2 regions of the Comamonas thiooxydans genome follow, and region 1 is predicted to be linked to the other one. Evidence: predicted binding sites of a transcription regulator. Region 1 holds the regulator's gene; the other holds the start of a gene.
What was found. The regulator NrdR, encoded in region 1, represses ribonucleotide reductase genes. The targets are predictions, from matches to a motif close to CACNANATNTNGTG.
Positions count from the first base shown of each region.

Region 1 (3,508 bases):
AGCGCATGCAGCGGTGGTGCGACAAGGCCGGCCAGCATGGAGATCACCGTGCTGGGCTTCAATGACCTGCACGGCCATCTGGAGCCGCCCGGGCTGGCGGTGACGGCACAGAACGCGCAGGGCCGGAACGTCGCCGTGCCCGCCGGCGGCGTGGCCTACATGGCCCGGGCCATCGCCCAGCGCCGCCAGGCCAGCCGCCATGTGGCACTGGTCACGGCAGGGGACATGATCGGGGCCTCGCCCATGGTCTCCGCGCTGTTTCTCGATGAACCGACGATAGAGGTGCTCAACCTCATGCGGGTGGACTTCGCGGCCACCGGCAATCACGAATACGACCAGGGCGTGGCCGAGCTGCAGCGCATGCAGAACGGTGGCTGCGAGAAGTTCACCAGCAAGCAGCCATGCCAGATCAGCCAGCCCTTCAGAGGCGCGCAGTTCCCGTTTCTCGCGGCCAATACGCTGCGTGAAGACGGCCGGCCGCTGTTTCCGGCGACCGGGGTGAAGTTCTTCGAGCAAGACGGTCTGCGCATAGGCGTGGGTTTCATCGGCATGACGCTCAGGAATACCCCGCATATGGTGCGACCCAGCGGGGTCAGGGGGCTGGCATTCGCCGACGAGGCACAGACGGCGAATGCGCTGATTCCACAGCTGCGTGCTCAGGGCGCCGATGTGATCGTGCTGCTGATCCATGAGGGCGGGGCCACCACGTCGGGCCTGCAGGACGATAGCTGCAAAGGCCTCTCCGGCGCGATCGTGCCGATTCTGGGGCAGCTCTCCAGCGAGGTCGATGTGGTGATTTCCGGTCACACCCATCGCTCCTATATCTGCGATTACGCCAGGGTGAATGCCCGTAAGCCGTTTCTGCTGACCAGCGCCGGCCAGTACGGCACGCTGCTGACCGAAGTCAGACTGACGGTGGATGCGCGCACCGGCCGCGTCAGTCGCAAATCGGCGCATCAGGCCATCGTGCAGGGCGAGGGCTATCGCAGTGCTGGTGGCCAAGTGGGCTTGCAGCCCGATTTTCCGGTCTTTGACGCCGATGCCGAAGTGGCGGCGCTGGTGGCGCGCTACAAGGCAGCGGCCCGACCGCTGGCCGAGGCTGGCGCAGGGCGGCTGGCCGGACCTGTCAGTCGCATGCCGCAAGCCAATGGCGAAAGCGTGATGGGACGCATCGTGGCCGACGCCATACTCGCTGCCACGCGCGATGCCGCCGCAGGCGGGGCGCAGCTGGCCTTTGTGAACCCCGGCGGCGTCCGCGCCGACCTGCTGCCCGTGGCCGACGGCAGCGTGACCTATGGACAGTTGTTCAGCGTTCAGCCGTTCGGCAATACGCTGATGGTGATGAGTCTGACGGGCGAACAGATTCGCCAGGCACTGGAGCAGCAGTTCGACAGCGGCAGCAACACCGTGAGCGCGCCGCGCATTCTGCAGGTGTCTGAGGGCTTCAGCTACCGCTTCGACCGCAGCCAGCCCGCAGGCCGGCGCGTGAGCGAGCTGCGCCTGAACGGCCGGCGGCTCGAGATGTCGCGGCGCTACCGCGTGGGACTGCAAAGCTATCTGGGCAGCGGCGGCGACAACTTCAGCATCTTCGCGCAAGGCATCGATGTGGTGGGCGGCATGCTGGATCTGGATGCACTGGCGGAATATCTGCGCGAGCAAAGCCGCAGCGGCCCGATGGTGCTACCTTTGAAGGAGCGCATCATGCGTGTTCATTAACGATATCAGATAAAAATCTATCTGATATCCCTTGAATTATTGCGCTAGATGCTCATAAGTTGATAGTAAACGCCTGCCGTCAAGCGCGCAAAACAAAAGCCACCCGAGGGTGGCTTTTGTCATGGCGGCGGTCAGGCCTGTGGCTTTCTGGCGGCCTTGGCCTTGGGACTGCGAACCTCATCCATGATGTTCTTGAAGTCGTCCACATCCTCGAAGCTGCGGTATACGCTGGCAAACCGGATATAGCCGACCTTGTCCAGGCCCTTGAGTTCATCCATCACCAGCTCGCCAAGGCGGCTGGAATCGATTTCACGCTGGCCCAGATTGAGCAGCCTGTCCTCGATGCGCTCTATGGCCGCATCGATGAGTTCGGTGCTCACGGGGCGCTTGCGTAGCGCGATCTGAAAAGAGCCTTGCAGCTTGGCGCGCTCGTATTCGATACGGCGGCCGTCTCTCTTGACCACGGTCGGAAAGCTGACCTCGGGGCGCTCGTAGGTCGTGAAGCGCTTGTCGCAGCCGCCACAGCGGCGGCGGCGGCGAATGAAGCCCCCGTCCTCGGACTCGCGGGTCTCAACAACTTGCGTGTCCGGGTGGTTGCAGAAGGGGCACTTCATGACAGATCAGCGCAGCAGGAATTACTTGCTGTAGACAGGGAACTTGGCGGTCAGCGCGGCCACCTTGGCGCGCACGGCGGCCAGATTGGCTTCGTCTTCGGGCTTGTCCAGCACATCGGCCACCAGATTTGCGGTGATGCGGGCTTCTTCCTCGCCGAAACCACGGGTGGTCATGGCGGGCGTGCCGATACGGATGCCGCTGGTCACGAAGGGCTTCTCGGGGTCGTTGGGGATGGCGTTCTTGTTCACGGTGATGTGAGCCAGACCCAGGGCCGCTTCGGCAGCCTTGCCGGTAATGCCCTTGGCGCGCAGGTCCACCAGCATCACGTGGCTTTCGGTGCGGCCGGAGACGATGCGCAGACCGCGCTCGGTCAGCGTTTCGGCAAACACCTTGGCGTTGTTCACGACCTGTTCCTGGTAGGCCTTGAACTCGGGAGTTAGGGCTTCCTTGAACGCCACGGCCTTGCCGGCGATGACATGCATCAGGGGACCGCCTTGCAGGCCGGGGAAGATGGCGCTGTTGATGGCCTTCTCGTGCTCGGCCTTCATCAGGATCACGCCACCACGGGGGCCACGCAGGCTCTTGTGAGTGGTGGTTGTGACCACGTCGGCGTGGGGCACGGGGTTGGGGTACACGCCAGCGGCAATCAGGCCGGCATAGTGGGCCATGTCCACCCAGAAGATGGCGCCGACTTCCTTGGCTATTCTTGCGAAGCGCTCGAAGTCGATGCGCAGGGCATAGGCGGAAGCGCCAGCCACGATGATGCGGGGCTTGTGCTCGCGGGCCAGCTCTTCGAGCTTGTCGTAGTCGATGGCTTCGTCGGCGTTCAGACCGTAGGAAACGGCCTTGAACCATTTGCCGGACATGTTCAGCGCCATGCCGTGGGTCAGGTGACCGCCTTCGGCCAGGCTCATGCCCAGAATGGTGTCGCCGGGCTTGGCGAAAGCCATCAGCACAGCCTGGTTGGCCTGAGAGCCGGAATTGGGTTGCACATTGGCGGCTTCGGCGCCAAAGATCTGCTTGATGCGGTCAATGGCCAGCTGTTCGACCACGTCCACATGCTCGCAGCCACCGTAGTAGCGCTTGCCGGGGTAGCCTTCGGCGTACTTGTTGGTCAACTGGGAGCCCTGGGCTTCCATTACGGCGGGCGAGCAGTAGTTCTCGCTGGCGATCAGCT
Region 1 covers NZ_AP026738.1:4,085,576-4,089,083, reverse strand. Annotated here, with positions in the region: gene CTR2_RS18985 (bifunctional metallophosphatase/5'-nucleotidase) at 1-1,716, shown strand, start outside; gene nrdR (transcriptional regulator NrdR) at 1,848-2,330, opposite strand; gene glyA (serine hydroxymethyltransferase) at 2,352-3,508, opposite strand, start outside.

Region 2 (3,508 bases), 1.0 Mb from region 1:
TGGAGTTGCGCATGCCGTCCTTGGCGATCTTGGCGCGCAGTGCATCCCAGTCCAGCTTGGCGGAGCGGTCCACTTCCACATAGCCGCCGCGGGCCTTTTCCAGCAGCTTCAGAGTGTCGGGGGGCAGGATGCCCTGATCCCACAGCGAGCCCTTGAAGGTGGAGTAGGTGCCGCGTTCCTTGGACAGCTCGGTCGACGCCCAGTAAGCGTAGTAGCAGATGGCTTCCATGGCCTCGTCGGCGAACTCGACGGCGCCCTGGCTGGCGTAGGCGGTGCGCATTTCATACAGCGCGTCCTGGAAGCCCATCAGGCCCATGCCCACGGGGCGGTGGCGCAGATTGGAGTCCTTGGCCTTTTGCACGGCGTAGTAGTTGATGTCGATCACGTTGTCCAGCATGCGCATGGCCGTGTTCACGGTCTTGCGCAGCTTGTCGTGGTCGATCTTGCCGTCCTTGATGTGCTGGACCAGGTTCACGGAACCCAGGTTGCAGACCGCGGTTTCGGTGTCGCTGGTGTTGAGCGTGATCTCGGTGCACAGATTGGACGAGTGCACCACACCCACGTGCTGCTGGGGCGAGCGGATGTTGCAGGGGTCCTTGAAGGTGATCCAGGGATGGCCGGTCTCGAACAGCATCGAGAGCATCTTGCGCCACAGATCCACGGCAGGCACGCGCTTGAACAGCTTGAGTTCGCCGCTGTCGGTCTTGGCTTCATAGGCGGTGTAGGCCTTCTCGAAGGCTTCGCCGTACAGATCGTGCAGATCGGGAGTGTCGGCGGGCGAGAACAGGGTCCACTGGCCTTTTTCCATCACGCGCTTCATGAACAGGTCGGGAATCCAGTTCGCCGTGTTCATGTCGTGGGTGCGGCGGCGGTCGTCGCCGGTGTTCTTGCGCAGCTCCAGGAATTCTTCGATGTCCAGGTGCCAGGATTCAAGATAGGTGCAGACCGCGCCCTTGCGCTTGCCGCCCTGGTTCACGGCGACGGCCGTGTCGTTGACCACCTTGAGGAAGGGAACCACGCCTTGCGATTCGCCGTTGGTGCCCTTGATGCGCGAGCCCAGGGCACGCACACGGGTCCAGTCATTGCCCAGGCCGCCAGCAAACTTGGACAGCAGAGCGTTTTCCTTGATGGATTCGTAGATGCCGTCCAGATCGTCGGGCACGGTGGTCAGGTAGCAGGACGACAGTTGCGAGCGCAGCGTGCCGCTGTTGAACAGCGTGGGAGTGGACGACATGAAGTCGAAGGACGACAGCAGTTCGTAGAACTCGATGGCACGGGCGTTGCGGTCGGGCTCGTTCAGCGCCAGGCCCATGGCCACGCGCATGAAGAAGGACTGGGGCAGCTCGATGCGGGTCTTGCGCACGTGCAGGAAGTAGCGGTCGTACAGGGTCTGCAGACCCAGATAGTCGAACTGCTCGTCGCGCTCGGCCTTCAGGGCCTTGGCCAGACGGGGCAGGTCGTAGTTCAGCAGCTCGGGGTTGAGCAGTTCGTTGTCCACGCCTTTTTGCACAAAGCCGGGGAAGTAGTCGGCATAGGCGGCCTGCATTTCCGCGGGCTGCACGTCGCGGCCCATGACTTCGCGCACGATGGTGTGCAGCAGCAGACGGGCGGTGACGTAGGTGTAGTCGGGGTCTTTTTCGATCAGCGTACGGGCGGCCAGGATGGACGCCTTGTAGACCTCGGCCAGAGGCACGCCGTCATACAGATTGCGCAGGGTCTCGGCCACGATGGGGGCGGACTGGATGTCGGCATTCAGATTGCCGCAGGAAGCGACGATCAGGGCTTCCAGGCGCTCCTGGTTCAGCGGCACGCGCTGGCCGTTGTCGGTCACATGCAGCACGGGCTTGGTGGCGGCAGCGGCTGCCACTTCGGCGGCCTTCTTCTGCTCGGCACGCTCCTGGTTGCGGCGCTCGCGGTACAGCACATAGGCGCGGGCCACGTCCTGGTGGCCGGCACGCATCAGGCCCAGCTCGACCTGATCCTGCACATCTTCAATATGGAAGGTGCCGCCATCGGGGCGCGAGCGCACCAGTGCGCGCACCACGCCGTCGGTCAGTTCGTTGACGGTGTCGCGCACGCTGGCGGAAGCCGCGCCCTGCGCGCCGCGCACAGCCAGGAAGGCCTTGGTCAGGGCCACGGCAATCTTCTGGGGCGCGAAAGCCACCACATCGCCGCTGCGGCGGATGATCTGATAGCTGTCATTGGGGGAGGAAGAATTGGCTGCACCGGCAGGTGCGGCAGAAGGCAGTGAGTTCAACGCTTCTTGCATAAGTTCCTCTGAGTCAGTATGTGGATAGGCAGACAAAGGCCTGCACTGTGGGCAGGCCATCAAAAACACGATTCGGCGCCTCGGTTTACACATGGTTTGCACAGGGTGTGCACAACTTGTAAACACTAGATATGGGGTCTGAGACGCTTCAAAACACTACCGGTAGTGTATCGCGCTTAAATCCGGGCGACCTGATGAAACTACTGAATCTGGCATTTCGAGCGCCGCTTGACAGCCGCAAAAATGACTTCATCCCGCATGAATAAAGGCCTGTGGCGCGGTTGCGCGCGGCGGCAGATCGGGACGGAAATATGTAAAAAATTTGCGTGTTTGATGCAGGCGACAGTTGTTGCGCGCGCGCCATTGACATGCCGTTTCGAAGCCCCGCAACGATGGATGCTCGGGATTTTCAAAATGAGGAGCGCATAGCGCTTGCCAGTACAAGATTTCAGCTGTGAATATGCATGAAATCGAGCGCTGAAAGGCGGTAGATGCTATGAAGATTTCAGGCTGCGCCTGAGGCTGCAGGACTGGGGGGGAATTCCCAGCTTCGAGTGCCGTCTGCTCTGCCCAGTTGCAGCTGCAGCCGCTGCCAGTCAAAACCGGGTCCGGGGTCCTGCTTGCGTCCAGGGGCGATGTGCTCGTGCCCGGCGATGTAGCGCACAGGATATTGCGCCGCGATGGCGATGCAAAGCTGCTGCAGGGCCTGGTACTGCGGAGCTTCAAAGCTCAGGCCTTCCAGGCCTTCGAGTTCGATGCCGATGGAGTCGTCGTTGCAGCGCTCGCGCCCGCGCCATTGGCTGACACCGGCATGCCATGCACGGTCGTCGCAGCTGACGAACTGCCAGATCTCGCCTTGACGCGTGACAAAGAAATGTGACGAAACTTCGAGGCCGCGAATGCCCTGGTAATAGGGGTGGGCGTCCCAGTCCAGCTGATTGGTGAACAGCTGCTGCACCGCGCCTGTGCCGTACTGACCCGGAGGCAGGCTGATGGAATGGATGACCACGAGGTCGATCTGCGCATCCTTGGGACGAGGGCCGAAATTGGGAGATTTCAGGTGACGCGCCGCACCGTACCAGCCGGCCTGCCAAGGCTGCTGTGGCAGCGGCAAGGATGGAGAATGGGGTGCGGGATCAGGCATTGTCGCTCTGGTGTTTGCTGCCTTCGGCCGGCAGGTCTATGCCCAGACGGTCGATGCGGTAGCGAATCTGGCGCAGGCTGATGCCCAGTCTGGCC
Region 2 covers NZ_AP026738.1:5,104,739-5,108,246, reverse strand. Annotated here, with positions in the region: gene CTR2_RS23810 (ribonucleoside-diphosphate reductase subunit alpha) at 1-2,269, opposite strand, end outside; gene ampD (1,6-anhydro-N-acetylmuramyl-L-alanine amidase AmpD) at 2,775-3,413, opposite strand; gene CTR2_RS23800 (sigma-54-dependent transcriptional regulator) at 3,406-3,508, opposite strand, start outside.
Region 2: a site for NrdR is predicted at 2,393-2,406, ahead of CTR2_RS23810 (ribonucleoside-diphosphate reductase subunit alpha). Genes of this name have one in related genera too.